Regions from separate parts of the Fictibacillus sp. 26RED30 genome, predicted to be linked through region 3. Evidence: riboswitches for the same ligand, from Rfam matches in the RefSeq annotation. Region 3 holds a riboswitch; each other region holds the start of a gene.

Region 1 (4,345 bases), on a different contig from region 3:
ATGCGATTCGCGACTTTTTGGAAATTCCGTCTATGAAACAGATCAACATGGTTATTTCACTTGGACATCCACAAGATCAACCGAAAAAACTCGCAAGAAAAGCTGTAGAAGAAATCGTCACATATGTAGATTGATGACAATTGGTTCTGTAAAATTCTTAATAAGCTCGTCCAGCGGCTGAGAAGTACGCTGGACGAGCGCCATGTTAAAAGTGCAAGGATCACCGCTTTGAAATGCCCCCTTGAACCCCTCTCATACCCCTCTATAAGACTTCAGACCTACAATTAATCTTAAGAAAAAAGGATTTTTTTCGACATATACCGAATATATGTTTCATGTAACGTATTTTCAATTATAGAAAGAGGAACTTCTTATGAAAGAGACATTTGACTTGATTGATTATGCACTGCAAAAAAGTGGATTAGAGGAACTTAAAGATCCGACTCAGGTTCAGTATTTAGGTGAAGGGGCTTGGCATCTTGCTTATCTTGTTCAGCTACGCACTGGAGATGCTGTGGTTGTTCGTTTTCCGAAGACAGAGGCGTATGGAAAGAACGTTGAGTTTGATGAAGAAGCCATGCACTCAGAATATGCAGCGACTAGAGCATACTATGAGCTAGCTAACCAAGTTAAACCGGGAATCTGCCCTGACTTTTTCAATTATCATGTAGAAAAAGGCAGAACGTTTACCGTGGAATCTTATGCGGGAAAAGCAATCAAACTAGATCAACTAACGGTTGTAGAAGCGTTTCATATTGGAGCGGAAGTTGGTGAGTTCTTTCGCAAGATGAATACTGCACAACATGGCTTAAAAGGGTTTGGTTATCTCTCATGGAACGGTAAACATATTGCAGGCAAATTTCAATCAGATGTTTCAGAATCTATGAAAGAAGAAAACAATGAATACATAGATGAATTCAAGAAATTTATAGAAACGTATGAGGGGGCCATTTCTTCATCAGCTTTAGTAAACCTACAAGCTTGCATGGAGGATAGAGAGATTACGGATCATACGGTTGTATTTACTAATTAAGATACATCTCCAGAGAATATATTGCTGCATTCAGATGGCACTGTCTGTTTGATTGATCCTGTACCAATCTTATATAGCGGAGATTCGCTTGCTGGGAATTTTCTTAATAATTATCGGACGTTGTTTCCAACATTTTTTAATGCACCGCGTTATGCACGACATGAATTTGATCGCTTTGAAGACCGTTTGAAAAGAATAGCTGACGGATTTTTAGAAGGTTATTCTAATGGAGATCTAGATGTAAAGCGTCGAGTGAAACAAGAAGAGTTTATTCAACTTACGGATCTAACTGTAACTCATTGGCAACTACTTCAGATTGATGAATTATCGTCCGAACAGAAAATTCGTTACGGAGAAAGAGAAGCCATTGCCAATCGAATAGCGGAACTTGTAAAAAAAATCGAAGAGTTTCAATGGTTTGATGAAAAAAGTGGAACAAAGTTAGCATAACCGGCATAGCATGGGCATAATCTTAATTCAAAGCTGACAGTTGAACACTCATTCTTTTGTAATACTTTTATGATTTTTCAAAAAACGGTTGACTTTTTAAAACATCTTACTCTATAATCCTATTCAAGAACAAAACAAACATCAGCACGTTAATGTGTTAAACATAATTTGAATATCTCTTATCCAGAGAGGCGGAGGGACTAGGCCCGATGAAGCCCGGCAACCAACAAACCACATTTGGTTTGGAAAGGTGCCAATTCCTACAGATCTTTTTTGATCTGAAAGATAAGAGGAGGACCAAAACCCTCTTCTTAGGAAGGGGGTTTTTCTTTTTCCCCTTATCATACTTCAAGCACAAACATCACTTAGTCACTTATTTCATTTTAAAAATTGAATATAGCAAAAGGGAAAAGCATTAATCTTTATCCCTAGTTTTCCTATAGATTTTATTTGAATAATAAGAAGGAGCGATTATTATGACAAAATCTTTTGACGGATACGATATTGAAACATTGCTATTACATGGGGGCCAAGCGCCTGACCCAACGACAGGATCACGAGCGGTACCTGTCTATCAAACTACTTCCTATGTTTTTTCTGATACAGACCATGCGCAAAGCCTTTTCGCGCTTGATGAGCCAGGAAACATCTACAGCCGAATCGGAAATCCAACTGTTGATGTTTTTGAGAAAAGAGTTGCACTTCTAGAAGATGGTGTTGCAGCTGTAGCTACTTCTTCTGGTATGTCAGCTATCGCGCTTGCCATCTTAAACATCGCACACGCAGGAGACGAAATTATTGCAGCTACGAATCTATACGGAGGAACTTACAACCTATTTTCTACTACTCTTCCGAAATACGGAATCAACGTAAAGTTTGTTGATGCAGAGGATCCAGAGAACTTCCGAAACGCGGTTACTCCAAACACGAAAGCATTTTTTGCTGAAACGATCGGGAACCCCAGTCTTAACGTATTAGATATTGAGGCAGTGGCAGATATTGCGCATGAAAACGATGTACCTCTAATTATCGATAATACATTTGCAACACCATATGTAACAAAGCCAATAAGCTTTGGAGCGGACATCGTAATCCACTCAGCTACAAAATGGATTGGCGGACATGGAACCGCAATTGGCGGTGTTGTAGTGGATGGAGGACGCTTTAATTGGAATTCAGATAAATACCCAGGATTCACTGAGCCAGATAACAGCTATAACGGACTCAGATACGCGAATGATTTTGGAACATTGGCTTTCGCGACTAAATTACGCGTTCAGCTTTTACGAGATTTCGGAGCTTGTTTAAGTCCACACAATGCATTTCTCCTTCTACAAGGTTTAGAAACACTGCATCTACGAGTGGAAAAACATGCGAAGAACGCACAAGAAGTGGCAGAGCATCTGGAAAAACATCCAGCAGTAGATTGGGTTTCATATCCTGGTCTTTCTTCGCACAGAAGTCATGAGCTTGCGAAAAAATATTTAAGCAACGGTTTTGGTTCGATCGTAAACTTTGGAATTAAAGGCGGGCGTGATGCAGGACGTAAGGTCATTAACAACATCTCATTATGGTCACATGTTGCAAATGTTGGTGATGCAAAATCATTGATTATCCACCCTGCTTCTACCACTCATCAACAGCTGAGCGGAGACGAATTAGTAGCAACAGGTGTAACGGAAGAACTTATTCGGTTATCGATCGGACTTGAATCCGTAAAAGATCTTACGAATGATCTTGATCGTGCGATACAAACCGCTACAGGAATCGGAGCGGATAAAACAGAGATCACGATTAATGACGAAGGTGTCATTCGTTGGGCATTGCAATCATCACTTTATAGAGCAGTTGAGAATGGACAGGAAATTCAACGACCTAAGACGCTAGCGATCGTGGGACTCAGTTCCAATCCTGCAAGACCTAGCCATCGATTAGCTAGAAAGATGCAGCGACTTGGCTATAAAATCGTTCCTGTTAATCCAAGAGAAACCGAAGTGCTTGATGAAAAAGCGTATCCAGATTTAAAATCCATTCCGTTTCCGATAGATGTTGTTCAAGTATTTAGAAGTCCGGAAGCCGCGATCGAGCTCGCAAAAGAAGCAGCGATCACACAACCAAAAGTGTTCTGGCTGCAAGAAGGTGTCATCTCACCAGAGGCTGCAAAAATCGCGAAAGAAGCTGGTATTGATGTGGTGCATAACAGATGCACCTATAAAGAAGCACAACGACTAAGAGGTACCATTTCAACGTATGCGTGTGAACTTTAGTAAGGTTAAATATTGTACTTGGTCACTATTGAATATGGTTGATTTCCGCTCGCTCTAGGAGGTTCGCATCTTACGCTCCAATCAAATTTTCAGTGATGGAATGATACGAACGGCCGTAGCAATAAAAATTTAATGACAAAAAGAGAGAAACGTGGAGGGAAAGACATGATGAAGATTTGGCAGAAAGCAGCACTAGCTTTAAGCATAGCAGGCGCTTTATTGTTAGCGGGCTGTTCCAGCAGTGCTAAAGAAGGTGAGAAGCCGGAGAAGATTAGACTTGATTATGCCTTTTACTCTCCAACAAGTCTAGCACTCAAAAAGTTTGGCTGGGCAGAAGAGACATTCAAAAAAGATGGCATTGAAGTGGAATGGGTTCAGAGTCAGGGAAGTAATAAAGCGCTCGAATTTTTGAATTCAGATAGCGTTGATTTTGGATCGACAGCTGGTGCCGCAGCTTTAATCGCAAAAGACAAAGGTGCTCCGATCGAGTCAGTCTATATCTATTCTCAGCCAGAATGGACAGCACTTGTCGCGGCAGATGGATCAAAGATTAAAGATGTAAAGGATCTGAAAGGTAAAAAGATAGCGGCGACGT
Region 2 (4,345 bases), 1.2 Mb from region 3:
TACTGCTCAGCATTTGTTGAAGCTGAGGAAGAAAATCGTTTGCACTATTTTCGTTCGCCACTCCACTGCCTCCCTTTCTAACATTCATATCTTTTAAAGGCTCTTTCCTAAAATTGTTGTTTTCTAAGTCTTACTTTTTTCTTCTTTGACTTTTGATTGAAGTGGAAGATGCGATACTCCTGTGGCTCACCGCCTGCCCCACGGAAAGCGAGTATCTGCAACGGAAATCAACTCTTTCAAAAGCAACAATGAATATGAAAACAACAATAAAAAAACCTTCCCATTTCGGAAAGATAGTGGAGGTAAACATATTACCTTATCTTCCAAAATGTAAATACATTCTGCTGGAGTTAGCACCTTACAAACGCAGGTTGCCGGGTTTCATCGGGCCAGTTCCCTTCACCACTCTGGATAAGAGTTTAAATTTTATAAAATCATAACATATCTGAAGTGGATATCAAGACCTATTTTTTCATTTTTCTATTTTTAAAAAAAATTAAACAAACAGTTGACTTTTTATGTTTTTGAATCATATAGTAATAACTAAAATTTAATCCGTATCGCTGATCGGAAAACCGAAGGCTCTTAACACTACTTGTTAAGGGCCTTTTTATTTTGAGGAGGAAAAGTATGAAAAAGTTGATTGTATTAGCTCTAATTGGTCTTTTTGCACAGTTAATTGATGGATCACTCGGTATGGCTTATGGGGTTACATCTACATCTTTGCTCTTAGTAGCTGGAATTGCTCCTGCAGCTGCATCTGCGTCCGTACATCTTGCCGAAGTCGTAACCACTGCCGCATCCGGCGCTTCACACATTAAATTCGGAAATGTTGATCGGCAAGTTGTTACTCGATTAATTTTGCCGGGTTCGATCGGAGCATTTGTAGGTGCTTGTTTTTTAAGCAACCTTCCTGGAGATCTAATAAAGCCGTATATCTCTATCTTTTTAATTATCCTCGGTATATATATCTTATATCGTTTTCTGTTTAAACTTGGAGAGAAGAAAGCGAAAGTAAATGGTAAACCTTTTACAAAGAAACAGCTTATTCCACTTGGATTAGTAGCTGGTTTTTTAGATGCTACAGGTGGAGGAGGCTGGGGTCCGGTCACCACTCCAGTCCTAATGGCAAAACAAGACATGAAAACCAGGAAGGTAATCGGTTCTGTAGATACTAGCGAATTTGCTGTAGCTGTATCTGCTTCAATTGGATTTTTCATCGCACTCGGCTGGGAACAAGTTGAATGGCTATGGGTTGGTGCATTGATGCTAGGAGGAGTGATTGCGGCTCCTATTGCTGCATGGCTAGTTCGTCTCATTCCTTCTCACATATTAGGGGTACTAGTTGGTGGATTAATTATTATCACCAATACCCGCACCCTTCTTCATACTCTAGGCGTTTCACATAACATGTTGTTTTCGATCTACTTTGTTCTTGTTGCTTTTTGGGCAGTAGGGATTATCTATGCGGTAAAAAGCAATTCAGAAAATAAAAATCCGGAATTTTTAAAAAATTCAGTTGACTATTGAGAATGACCTATGTATTATAAATCTTAATTCAATATTCAAATCTTCTTATCCAGAGAGGCTGAGGGACTGACCCTATGATGCCCGGCAACCAGCGGAAACGCATGGTGCTAATTTCAGCAGAACAATGAATGTTCTGAAAGATGAGACTTCGATCGGGTGAAATCATCGGGACCTCTTCTTTTGGAAGAGGTCTTTTTTTCTGGGATAAGTTGAAACTGAATGCGATTGGATACAAAAAAATGACGTTGAGGAGAGATTTGAAAATGACTGATCAAAATGCAAAAAGACAGTATGGGTTTGAAACGATTTCTTTACATGAAGGTCAAAAAGTTGATCCGACTACAGGAGCTCGTGCTGTTCCGATCTACCAGACCACTTCCTATCAATTCAATTCAACAGAGCACGCAGCGAACTTATTTGCCCTAAAAGAGTTCGGAAACATATATACGCGTTTGATGAATCCAACGCAAGATGCGTTTGAACAGACCATTGCAAAACTTGAAGGTGGTGTTGGTGCTCTTGCTCTTGCTTCCGGCCAGGCTGCCATTACAAATGCTATATTCAATATCGCTGGCTCTGGTGATGAAATCGTCGCTTCCACCTCTCTATATGGTGGAACGTATAACCTGTTCTCTGTCACTCTCCCCAAGCTCGGCATCCAGACACAATTCGCTGAAATTGATAATCTTCAATCGTTTAAAGACGCTATTACAGAAAAAACAAAAGCCGTATACATTGAGACCATCGGGAATCCAAAAATCGATGTAGCCGACATTCAAGCGATTGCTGACATCGCACATGACGCAGGAGTTCCTCTTATTGTAGATAATACGTTGGCTACGCCTTACCTTTGTCGCCCGATCGAACATGGAGCGGATATCGTTGTTCATTCTGCAACAAAGTTCATCGGAGGACATGGTACTTCAGTAGGTGGAGTTATCGTCGATTCTGGAAAATTTGATTGGAGCAATGGGAAATTCCCAGGCTTGACTGAGCCAGATTCAAGTTATAAAGGAATTGTGTATACGGATGCATTTGGTCCACTTGCTTATATTCTAAAAGCACGTGTTCAGCTGCTTCGAGATCTAGGTTCGTCTATCGCACCGTTCAACTCCTTTCTATTTATTCAAGGATTGGAAACACTTGCTCTTCGTATAGAACGTCATGTTGAAAATACATTGAAAGTAGCGAAGTTCCTAGAGAGTCATCCATCGGTCGATTGGGTAAATTACGCAGGGCTTCCAAGCAGCCCTTACTATGAACTTGCCCAAAAATACCTCCCTAAAGGCGCGGGTGCAATTTTAACATTCGGGGTTAAAGGCGGTGTAGACGAAGGTAAAAAGTTGATCGAAAATGTTAGCATCTTCTCTCACCTGGCAAACGTGGGAGATTCAAAATCATTGATCATCCATCCAGCTAGCACCACTCATCAACAACTCTCTGAAGAAGAACAAAGAAAATCAGGCGTAAGTCCAGAACTAATCCGTCTTTCGATCGGAATTGAAACAGTAGATGATCTAATATATGACTTAGATCACGCATTAAAAGCGATCTCACTTTCTCCAAGTGGATTGTAGATTACAACGATTAAGCTGTTCAAGAAATCCTTTGAGCAGCTTTTTTGTTGCCAAGACTCTTCTCCTGTTAGCGAGCACCTTAGACGGAAATCAGCTTTATGAACAAACTTGTATACAGATACAGCTTTGTCATAAATCAGTTTCTCCTTACAAATACTATTGGTAACAAATTTTAGAATGAGGGCTCATGATGTCTACCATTGTAAAAATGATTGTTTCCATGTTTTTATGTCACATTCTTTTTTTCGGACCAAAAGTCAATGCAGGTGTAGTAAATCGTTTTGAAGTAGAGAAATATGGAGATGTAATCTGGGAAGTCCCTTCAAAAAAGAAACAAGTTGCGATTACATTTGACGATGGACCAGACCCCGTATACACCACTCAGATCTTAGATGTTCTTAAAAAGGAAGGTGTTCATGCAACATTCTTTCTTATTGGAAAGCGGGTTGAGAAGTATCCAGAAATCGTGAAAAGAGAGCTAAAAGAAGGACATGAAATCGGCAACCATACGTATAATCACCCTAGTTTCCACACCATTTCAAGGCATAAAGTTGTGGTTGAAACAAGAAAGACCGAGCACCTTCTCGATCCTGCTCATCATTCAGATTACATAAAATTGTTTCGACCTCCAGGCGGAACTGTTACAGAGAACAGTTTAAAAGTCTTAAAAAAAGAAGGATACAAAGTTATCCTATGGTCTTGGCATCAAGATCCCCGTGATTGGACAAATCCAGGATCTGAAAGGATCGCCAGACACATCCTAACGAATTTAAAAAACGGAGATATTATCCTTTTGCATGATTCTGGCGGTAATCGCAGTCAAACGGTTGCTGCATTAAAGATTATCCTTCCTAAGCTTAAGGAAATGGGTTATGAAATTGTAACGGTTGATGAACTATTAAAAATGCACCCACGATACAATGAGTTCCACGAAACTGAAGTGAAGAAAGAAGAAGCCCCGTTATTAATCGAATAAAGAGTGAAAAGAACAAATTTTATGATTATATTGTTCTTTTCTTTTTTATTTAAACCTCCCTACTGCTCACTTTGTTCAGACGCTTGCTCACTATTTGTTTTTAACATTAAATAAAAGCGCTTGCATTTTATAATCACTGTACTATAATACTACTTGTATACAAGTATACTCGTTCTACAAAAGGAGGTTATTAAGTTGAACGATTCTATGGAATTTCTTTATCCTGAAAAGTGGCTTTCCAAAGCTTCTACTGGGGAACGTG
Region 3 (4,345 bases):
AATATGCGAGTGGTTGAAATGGATGCTTTTAATGACGAAGCAAAAAAAATCATTAAGAAATACAATTTTTCTACCGATGATCGTATGCCGTTTGAAGTATTCGCGGATCAACTGATCAAAGCTTATCAGCGAGAAGGCTATATGGAAGAGAATCAGTCCATGCTTATCACTACAGTATCCGATAAATCCAGTGATAAGAAAACGAAGCAGGAATTGGATCTTGCATTGGATTCAATTGTTAAAAAAGCTGTCGTTCAATACCCTGTTGCGATTACTGTTTCTGAAACAAACGAAGAAGTTCGCGATAAGGCGAAACAATTAGGCGTATCTTCAGGTAAATATACAGCATTCCAAGAAGCAACGAAGAACGATAAACACCTTAAAGAAGAAAAGATTAAAGAAGTGAAGTTTCAAGAGCTAAAAGTGAATACTACTTCTTCAAAAAATATTAAATCCGTACCGCATCCTCGTAAAATAAAGGCTGCACCTCATGAGGTCAAGGTAAAGCCAGTAAATAATGAAGAAAAAAAATCGGAACACCGAAGCTCAGTTAAACCGACCGAGAAAAACCTTGTGAAGCCTCAAAAGAATACGAATGAAAAACGTAAAAGCAAAGAGCGTGGCAAAAGGAATGATCAAAATAACAATAGAAATCATATTCAGCAAAAAGAGCAAAGAGTAGAACCTAAAAAGATGAAGGAACCTGTCAGAACACAAAACCATGATAGGGATTACGATCAGAATAAAGAGCATAGAAAAGAAAACAGATATCAGGATAAGAATCATAACAAGCGACAAAAAGAAAATGACCGTAATAAACATGAGCAGAGACAGCAATGGAATGGAGACAGACATTTTAATGATGATCATAAGCGTTCCAAAGGTGAACATCGAAAGCAAGAAAAGAAACATAAACACTAATTATGAGATAACATGTCGTAATACCAATTACGATTCCTGGCTGCTGTCGAAGGGTTTATAAAGGTATATGAATATTCCTCTAGAATCGGTGAAGTAACAACCAATTCGGGGGGATTTTTAATGTTGGATATCCGTTACTTTGAAAGTCAAATAGCAAAAAGTCCGTATCTTTCTCTTTATAATATCCCGGTGAAGCCTAGCTTTAAATGTAAGGACGAAACGACGCTGAACATTGAATACAGAGAAGGAGAGCGGAACAGAACAGTCACGTTTACCGGGAATCCGAAATATCTATGTATGCTGCTTGAGGGGAAAATGAAGCTGAGTACTTTATTGAGACAAGAGATGATTGAATTTCAGGGAACACTCAGACAACGCTTAAAATGGGAAGCGATTTTTTACTTAAGCTCTCATTGGGAAGAGATATCTGCTGGTGTACTCGTTCGAACTGCTAAAAATATTTGACACGAATCGACATGGATGATAATATTCTTCACAGTGATTCAAATATGCATCGCTTTAATTTAATAAAGTAACACTTTTTTACTTATCACGAGAGGTGGAGGGACTGGCCCTATGAAACCCGGCAACCGCTAGATCATTGCATTCTTATGAATGATGAACTAGAAAGGTGCCAATTCCTGCAAGACTTTAAGTAGTCTTGGGAGATGAGGAGAACGTGCATAGAATATAATATGCCTTTCTGCTCATATTGAAGCAGAGAGGCATTTTTTTGTTTGGTTGTTTTCTAAAGAATTCCTTTTGGGTATTCTCTAAACTCTCATCTTTGAAAAGCTGATTGTAGTGGAAGGTGCGAGACTCCTGGGGGATCAGCGGGACAGGTGAGACACCTATAGTGCGAAGCATAGTGTGGCTCACCGCACGCCCCCCGGAAAGCGAGCAACCTGAAACGGAGATCAGCCACTTTCAAGAACAACATTGATTACTTAAAGAAAGCATTATTTTAGATAAGAAATGAGGTAAGAATCTTGATTAATTTACAGGCAGTCCGTAAAGTCTTTCAAACCAAAGATGGTGAAGTAAAGGCTGTTGATACGGTAGATTTAAACATAAAACAAGGAGAGATTTACGGAATCATCGGATACAGTGGTGCAGGTAAGAGTACACTGATCCGCATCCTTAACATGCTAGAGCGACCGACTAGCGGTACGGTTACGATTGGCGGCAAAAACATGTCTGAGCTGTCATCAAAAAAGTTAAGAGAAGCACGACAAGAAATTTCAATGATCTTTCAGCACTTTAACTTATTATGGTCTCGCACGGTAAGAGAAAACATTGCTTTTCCTCTTGAAATTGCGGGTTATCCAAAAGCAAAGATCAAACAGCGTGTTGATGAGCTGATCGACCTAGTTGGATTGGAAGGTCGTGGTGGTTCTTATCCTTCGCAACTAAGTGGAGGGCAGAAGCAACGTGTAGGTATCGCGCGCGCTCTTGCGAATGAGCCGAAAGTTCTCTTATGTGACGAAGCAACTTCTGCACTTGACCCTAAAACAACTGACAGCATTCTTGATCTGCTTGTAGAGATAAATCAAAAATTAGATCTGACCATTGTTCTTATCACACATGAGATGCATGTAATCAGAAAGATCTGTCACCGTGTAGCCGTTATGGAACAGGGGAGAGTAGTGGAAGAAGGCGATGTCCTAAATGTCTTCAAAAACCCGACAGAACCAATCACGAAGGATTTTGTGAAACAAGTAACAGAACCTGAAGAAACAGTGGACACGATCAAACAGTTTATTTCTGAGTTTCCGGAAGGCCGAATTGTCCAACTTACTTTTATTGGTGGACGAGCAGGACAGCCATTAATTACGGAACTGATTCGTAAGTATGAGGTAGATGTAAATATTCTACAAGGAAAGATTACGCAAACTCAGAATGGACCTTATGGGACGTTGTTCATTCAGATTAAAGGTACAGAATCTGCACTAGCTCGTGCAATGGAGTTTTTAAACAGTGTACAGGTTGAAGTAGAGGTGATTCATAATGCTTAGTACATGGTTCCCGAATGTCCAATGGGATGTTCTATTAGAAGCGACAAATGAAACTTTATATATGTCAGCCATCTCTGTAGTGATTACATTTTTCCTAGGACTGGCTCTAGGATTGGCGTTATTTCTAACTTCTCCTGGAAACTTGTGGGGAAATAAGTTTTTAAACAGCGTAATTGCTATAATCGTTAACGTGTTTCGATCGATTCCGTTTATTATCTTAATCATCTTATTGATTCCTTTTACACGTTTAATCGTAGGAACGATGCTTGGAGCTGAAGCTGCACTCCCTGCATTAATCGTAGGAGCTGCGCCATTTTATGCACGTATGGTAGAGATCGCTTTGAGAGAGATTAATAAAGGGGTAATCGAAGCAGCGAAATCAATGGGTGCTACAAACGCTCAGATTATCTTTAAAGTTCTTATTCCCGAAAGTACGCCGGCTCTTGTTTCTGGTATCACTGTAACCGCGATTGCACTCGTAAGTTATACAGCGATGGCTGGAGTTGTTGGTGCTGGTGGTTTAGGAAACTTGGCTTATATGGAAGGTTACCAAAGAGACAACGCGGATGTAACATTAATTTCAACTGCACTTATCTTAGTCATCGTTTTCGTCATCCAATGGATCGGTGACCGCATTACAACAGCATTAGATAAGAGATAACGTTTTAAGACAACAAGGAGGAAGTTCATATGAAAAAAGTATTATCTGTTCTTATATTAACCGTTCTTGTTGCAGCACTTGCTGCTTGCGGGAACAAAACAGAAGGCGGAATCAGCGACGAGAAGATCATTGTAGGTGCTTCAAACGTACCACATGCTGAAATTTTGGAAGAAGCAAAACCTCTTTTGAAAGAAAAAGGTGTAGAACTTGAGATCAAAACGTTCCAAGATTATGTACTGCCAAACAAGTCTTTAGATGAAAAAGAAATCGGTGCGAACTACTTTCAGCACGTTCCTTATCTAGAGTCTCAAATGAAAGATCACGGATACAAATTCGAAAACGCAGGTGGCATCCACCTTGAGCCGATCGGAATCTATTCTAAAAAGTATAAGTCATTAGATGAGCTGCCTGAGGGCGCAACAATTATCATGTCTAACTCAGTAGCAGATCATGGCCGTATGCTTGGGTTACTTGAAAAAGAAGGATTGATCAAAGTTAAAGAAGGTGCTGGAGCAGAAGCACAAATTAAGGATGTTGTAGAAAATCCTAAGAAGCTTAAATTTAAAGCAGATGTTGATGCGGGTATGCTTCCAAAAGCCTACAAGAACGGTGAAGGCGATGCCGTACTAATCAACACAAACTACGCGATCGATGCTGGATTAAATCCTCAAAAGGATGCGATCGCATTAGAAGGATCTGATTCTCCATTCGTAAACATCATTGCGGTGCGTGAAGGAGATAAAGATAA
Region 4 (4,345 bases), 240 kb from region 3:
GATACGTTCTGTCGTAACATGGGGCGGTGTGACTGATATGGCTATCACGTATGCAGAGAGAGAGGATCTGCGCAGGATGATGAAGAGAGTTATTGGAGGAACACCAGAGAAATATCCAGAAGAATTTGAATGGCGATCGCCGCTTAATTATTGTGAAGAATTAGATACACCCTTACTTTGCATTCACGGTATGAAGGATGAGAATGTAACCGTCGAACACACACTTAAGATAGAAAAAAGATTAAAAGAACTCAAAAAGCCATGTGAAACATGGATCTATCCTGAATACACCCATTATTTTCCTCCAAAAGAGAACCGGAAGATTACATATGCTTTATGCGCATGGATGAAAGGACATGGAAAAGGAGCTGAATGAGATTTTAGCTCCTTTTCATAAATGAAAAAACCTTCCATTGCTAGAATGGAAGGTCATTATTCCGTGTATTAAACGAGCGGTCCAGCTTGAGAAATCTCAGCTGATACAGACTTGAATTTTTCAAAGTTCGCATTAAATTGACCAGCAAGTTCTTTCGCTTTCACATCATAAGCGTCTTGATCACTCCATGTTTTCTTCGGTTGAAGAACTTGGTCTGGTACCCCAGGGCAATGTGTTGGGATATGAAGCCCAAAAATAGGATCTACTACTGTTTCAACTGAGGCAAGCTCGCCTTCTAGAGCAGCCTGCACCATTGCACGTGTATGACCTAGGTTCATACGACTTCCAATACCGTACTCTCCACCAGACCAGCCTGTGTTAACAAGGTAAACTTGAACGTTGTGCTGATCAATTTTCTTGCCAAGCATCTCAGCATAAACGGTAGCAGGAAGTGGCAGGAATGGAGCGCCAAAGCAAGTTGAGAAAGTAGCTTGTGGTGATGTTACGCCTCTTTCTGTTCCTGCAAGTTTGCTCGTGTATCCTGATAGGAAATGATACATCGCTTGCTCTTTAGTAAGTTTGCTGATCGGAGGCAGTACACCGAATGCATCAGCAGTTAAGAAGATGATTGTATTCGGGTGTCCTGCGACACTTGGTTGAATAATATTAGGAATAGCATCAACAGGATAAGCAGCACGTGTGTTTTCTGTTAGTGAAGAATCTTTATAATCTGCTTCTCTTGTAACTGAATCGATCATAACATTCTCCAAAACGCTTCCAAAACGAATCGCATTCCAGATCTGTGGTTCTTTTTCTTTAGAAAGATCGATTGTTTTAGCATAACATCCACCTTCGATATTGAAGACACCGGTGTTAGCCCAACCATGCTCATCATCTCCGATTAAGCGACGGTTCGGATCTGCTGATAATGTAGTTTTACCAGTTCCAGATAGTCCGAAGAATAAAGCTACATCTCCTTCATTCCCAACGTTGGCAGAGCAGTGCATAGATAGGATGCCTTTTTCAGGAAGAATGTAGTTCATGACAGAGAATACAGATTTTTTGATTTCACCTGCGTACTCAGTACCACCGATAAGGACAATTTTCTTTTCAAAAGAGACGATAATAAATGTTTCTGAGTTAGTTCCATCTTCAGCCGGATTAGCTTGAAATCCTGGTGCTGAAATCACTGTGAATTGAGATTCATGAGAACCTAGCTCATCGTGGTTCGGGCGCACAAACATTTGGTGAGCAAAAAGGTTATGCCATGCATACTCGTTAATTACTTGGATAGGTAGGCGATACTCGCGGTCCGCACCAGCAAACCCTTTAAATACGAATAGTTCTTCTTTATTGCTTAAGTATTGGAGTACTTTTTTGTATAATTTATCAAAGTTTTCTGGTGAAAATGGTTTATTTACCTTTCCCCAATCGATTGAATCTTTAATGGAAGCATCTTCAACGATAAATTTATCCTCAGGGGAACGGCCTGTATATTTCCCCGTTGTAGCTTGAAGTGCTCCTGTGGATGTAAGGATGCCCTCGTTGCGCTGAAGAGATTTTTCTACTAAAACCGGAACAGGTAAGTTCTGGTGAGTTGTTTCACGGGTCACAAGATCGTTTAAGGTTGTCGTAAATTCCAATGTATTCATATGAGACAGTACCATCCTTTATCCTAGAGTGATATATTCGAAAATTAGTATAACACATTGATTTAAATAATGTATACTATTTTATGAAAGTGCATCAAAAAAGTTCTTACTTCTGAAAAAAAGAACAAAATGTTGTGAATTATCCATCTTATTTAAAACGCTTTCATTCTATAGAATATAATACTCCAAACTTATTGCTATTCATAGGGTTTTCTATTGACAGAGGTGAAGCATTACGCTATCATATTTCGAGAACGGCTACTCTTATTCTGAGTAGGTGGAGGGACAGGCCCTATGAAACCCAGCAACCGACATGAAAGTGGCAATAATAACGCTACTGGAAATGAAAAGGTGCTAACCTGCAAGGTGAAAATAACCTTGGACAATAAGAGGTTGAAGGCATTTTGGTTTTATAAACCTTTTCCCTCGTGAATGTATGTGAGACAGGGAAGGGCTTTTTTTATGCCTTTTTCAGGTTAAGAACATAAACTGTGTAAAATAGATAAGAATAAAGTACCGTATCATACTCAAAAGCAGTTAAAGGGAGGATATTAACTTGTCCAAAAAAGTTAGTCGTCGTTTATTTACATCAGAATCCGTTACAGAAGGCCATCCAGATAAAATCTGTGACCAAATCTCAGATGCGATTCTAGATGAAATTTTAGCTAATGATGCAAATGCTCGTGTAGCATGTGAAACATCTGTAACTACAGGTCTTGTACTTGTTGCAGGTGAGATCACAACTTCTACTTATGTAGACATCCCAAAAGTTGTACGTGAGACAATTAAAGAAATCGGTTATGACCGTGCCAAATATGGTTTCGATTCTGAAACATGTGCAGTACTAACTTCTATCGATGAGCAATCTGCTGATATCGCGATGGGTGTTGATCAAGCTCTTGAAGCAAGAGAAGGTTCTATGACAGATGCTGAGATCGAAGCGATCGGTGCAGGTGACCAAGGTCTAATGTTCGGATATGCTTGTAACGAAACAGAAGAGCTTATGCCTCTACCAATCTCACTAGCTCATAAATTATCTCGTCGTCTTACAGAGGTTCGTAAGTCTGAAGAGATTCCTTACTTGCGTCCAGATGGAAAAACTCAAGTAACTGTTGAATATGATGAGAACGACAAACCTGTACGTATTGACACAATCGTAATTTCTACTCAGCACCACCCTGAGAACACACTTGAAGAAATTCAAAGAGACATCAAAGAAAAAGTAATCACGCCGGTTGTTCCTGCTGAACTAATCGACGAGAACACAAAATACTTCATCAACCCAACGGGCCGTTTCGTAATCGGCGGACCACAAGGTGATGCTGGACTTACTGGCCGTAAAATCATCGTAGATACATACGGTGGATATGCTCGTCACGGTGGTGGTGCATTCTCTGGTAAGGACGCGACTAAAGTTGACCGTTCTGCTGCTTATGCTGCTCGTTATGTTGCTAAAAACATCGTAGCATCAGGTCTTGCTGACAAAGTTGAAGTTCAGCTTGCTTATGCAATTGGTGTTGCTCAACCAGTATCAATCGCTGTAAACACGTTTGAAACAGGTAAAGTTTCTGAAGAAGTTCTTGTAGAACTAGTTCGCAACAACTTCGACCTTCGTCCGGCTGGAATCATTAAGATGCTTGATCTTCGCCGTCCGATCTACAAGCAAACTGCTGCATACGGCCACTTTGGACGTACTGACATCAACCTTCCTTGGGAGAACACAGATAAAGCTGCAGAGCTTAAGAAACAAGCAAATATTTAATAACATATAACATGTTAAACCAGACTTCCTTTTGGAAGTCTGGTTTTTTTAGTGGTTAGTTTAGAAGGTTATGTCGAAAATCGGATAAAAAATTTTATGTACGGAATTATTCGCTAGTTTTACGGATAAATGTTCTTTATCTGCGGATATAATTGTGATTACCTCGTAAAAAAAATTTGTGTATCTTCCAAACGAACATCTTAATCGCTAATGTTCATTTGGAAGATAGCTTTATTTTATCCTCGTATTTTCATATCCTCTTACCTATTCACCGCTACGCAATGATCGTTTTATTTTTATTCTTCGTATAAATAACTTCTTCATACTGCATTAAAAGGTTCCCGAAAATAGCTGACCAAGATTGAGTCATCGCATAATTTCTTGCTTTTCGTTTCATAGAGCCTAAGAGCATAGGATCTTCCATAATAGAAACGATATTTTGTATGAATGAGTCAGCTTCTGTAGCTTTGCAGATTCTACCCGTTACACCGTCTTGAACAATTTCAGCTACTCCGCCAGAATCGCACACGATAGCAGGTAACCCAGAGGCAGCTG

What was found. Region 3 has a riboswitch for S-adenosylmethionine ahead of IHV11_RS01375 (methionine ABC transporter ATP-binding protein). Riboswitches for the same ligand answer to the same signal wherever they lie in the genome.
Region 1: it holds a riboswitch for S-adenosylmethionine, as region 3 does, so the genes downstream of both, IHV11_RS16475 (PLP-dependent aspartate aminotransferase family protein) here and IHV11_RS01375 (methionine ABC transporter ATP-binding protein) in region 3, are expected to answer to the same signal.
Region 2: it holds a riboswitch for S-adenosylmethionine, as region 3 does, so the genes downstream of both, IHV11_RS07790 (homocysteine synthase) here and IHV11_RS01375 (methionine ABC transporter ATP-binding protein) in region 3, are expected to answer to the same signal.
Region 4: it holds a riboswitch for S-adenosylmethionine, as region 3 does, so the genes downstream of both, metK (methionine adenosyltransferase) here and IHV11_RS01375 (methionine ABC transporter ATP-binding protein) in region 3, are expected to answer to the same signal.

What each region holds. Positions count from the first base shown of each region.
Region 1 covers NZ_JACZDV010000003.1:116,079-120,423, reverse strand. Annotated here, with positions in the region: gene IHV11_RS16490 (nitroreductase family protein) at 1-134, shown strand, start outside; gene IHV11_RS16485 (hypothetical protein) at 374-1,033, shown strand; gene IHV11_RS16480 (hypothetical protein) at 1,082-1,483, shown strand; SAM riboswitch class I at 1,660-1,775, shown strand; gene IHV11_RS16475 (PLP-dependent aspartate aminotransferase family protein) at 1,960-3,750, shown strand; gene IHV11_RS16470 (aliphatic sulfonate ABC transporter substrate-binding protein) at 3,916-4,345, shown strand, end outside.
Region 2 covers NZ_JACZDV010000001.1:1,510,752-1,515,096, reverse strand. Annotated here, with positions in the region: gene IHV11_RS21180 (YezD family protein) at 1-61, opposite strand, end outside; SAM riboswitch class I at 314-418, opposite strand; gene IHV11_RS07795 (sulfite exporter TauE/SafE family protein) at 631-1,530, shown strand; SAM riboswitch class I at 1,573-1,677, shown strand; gene IHV11_RS07790 (homocysteine synthase) at 1,794-3,107, shown strand; gene IHV11_RS07785 (polysaccharide deacetylase family protein) at 3,295-4,083, shown strand; gene IHV11_RS07780 (GntR family transcriptional regulator) at 4,279-4,345, shown strand, end outside.
Region 3 covers NZ_JACZDV010000001.1:287,933-292,277, forward strand. Annotated here, with positions in the region: gene IHV11_RS01365 (anti-sigma-I factor RsgI family protein) at 1-921, shown strand, start outside; gene IHV11_RS01370 (hypothetical protein) at 1,042-1,386, shown strand; SAM riboswitch class I at 1,466-1,596, shown strand; gene IHV11_RS01375 (methionine ABC transporter ATP-binding protein) at 1,911-2,936, shown strand; gene IHV11_RS01380 (methionine ABC transporter permease) at 2,929-3,597, shown strand; gene IHV11_RS01385 (MetQ/NlpA family ABC transporter substrate-binding protein) at 3,627-4,345, shown strand, end outside.
Region 4 covers NZ_JACZDV010000001.1:529,087-533,431, forward strand. Annotated here, with positions in the region: gene IHV11_RS02620 (alpha/beta hydrolase family protein) at 1-376, shown strand, start outside; gene pckA (phosphoenolpyruvate carboxykinase (ATP)) at 445-2,028, opposite strand; SAM riboswitch class I at 2,290-2,420, shown strand; gene metK (methionine adenosyltransferase) at 2,585-3,790, shown strand; gene IHV11_RS02635 (glycosyltransferase family 4 protein) at 4,065-4,345, opposite strand, start outside.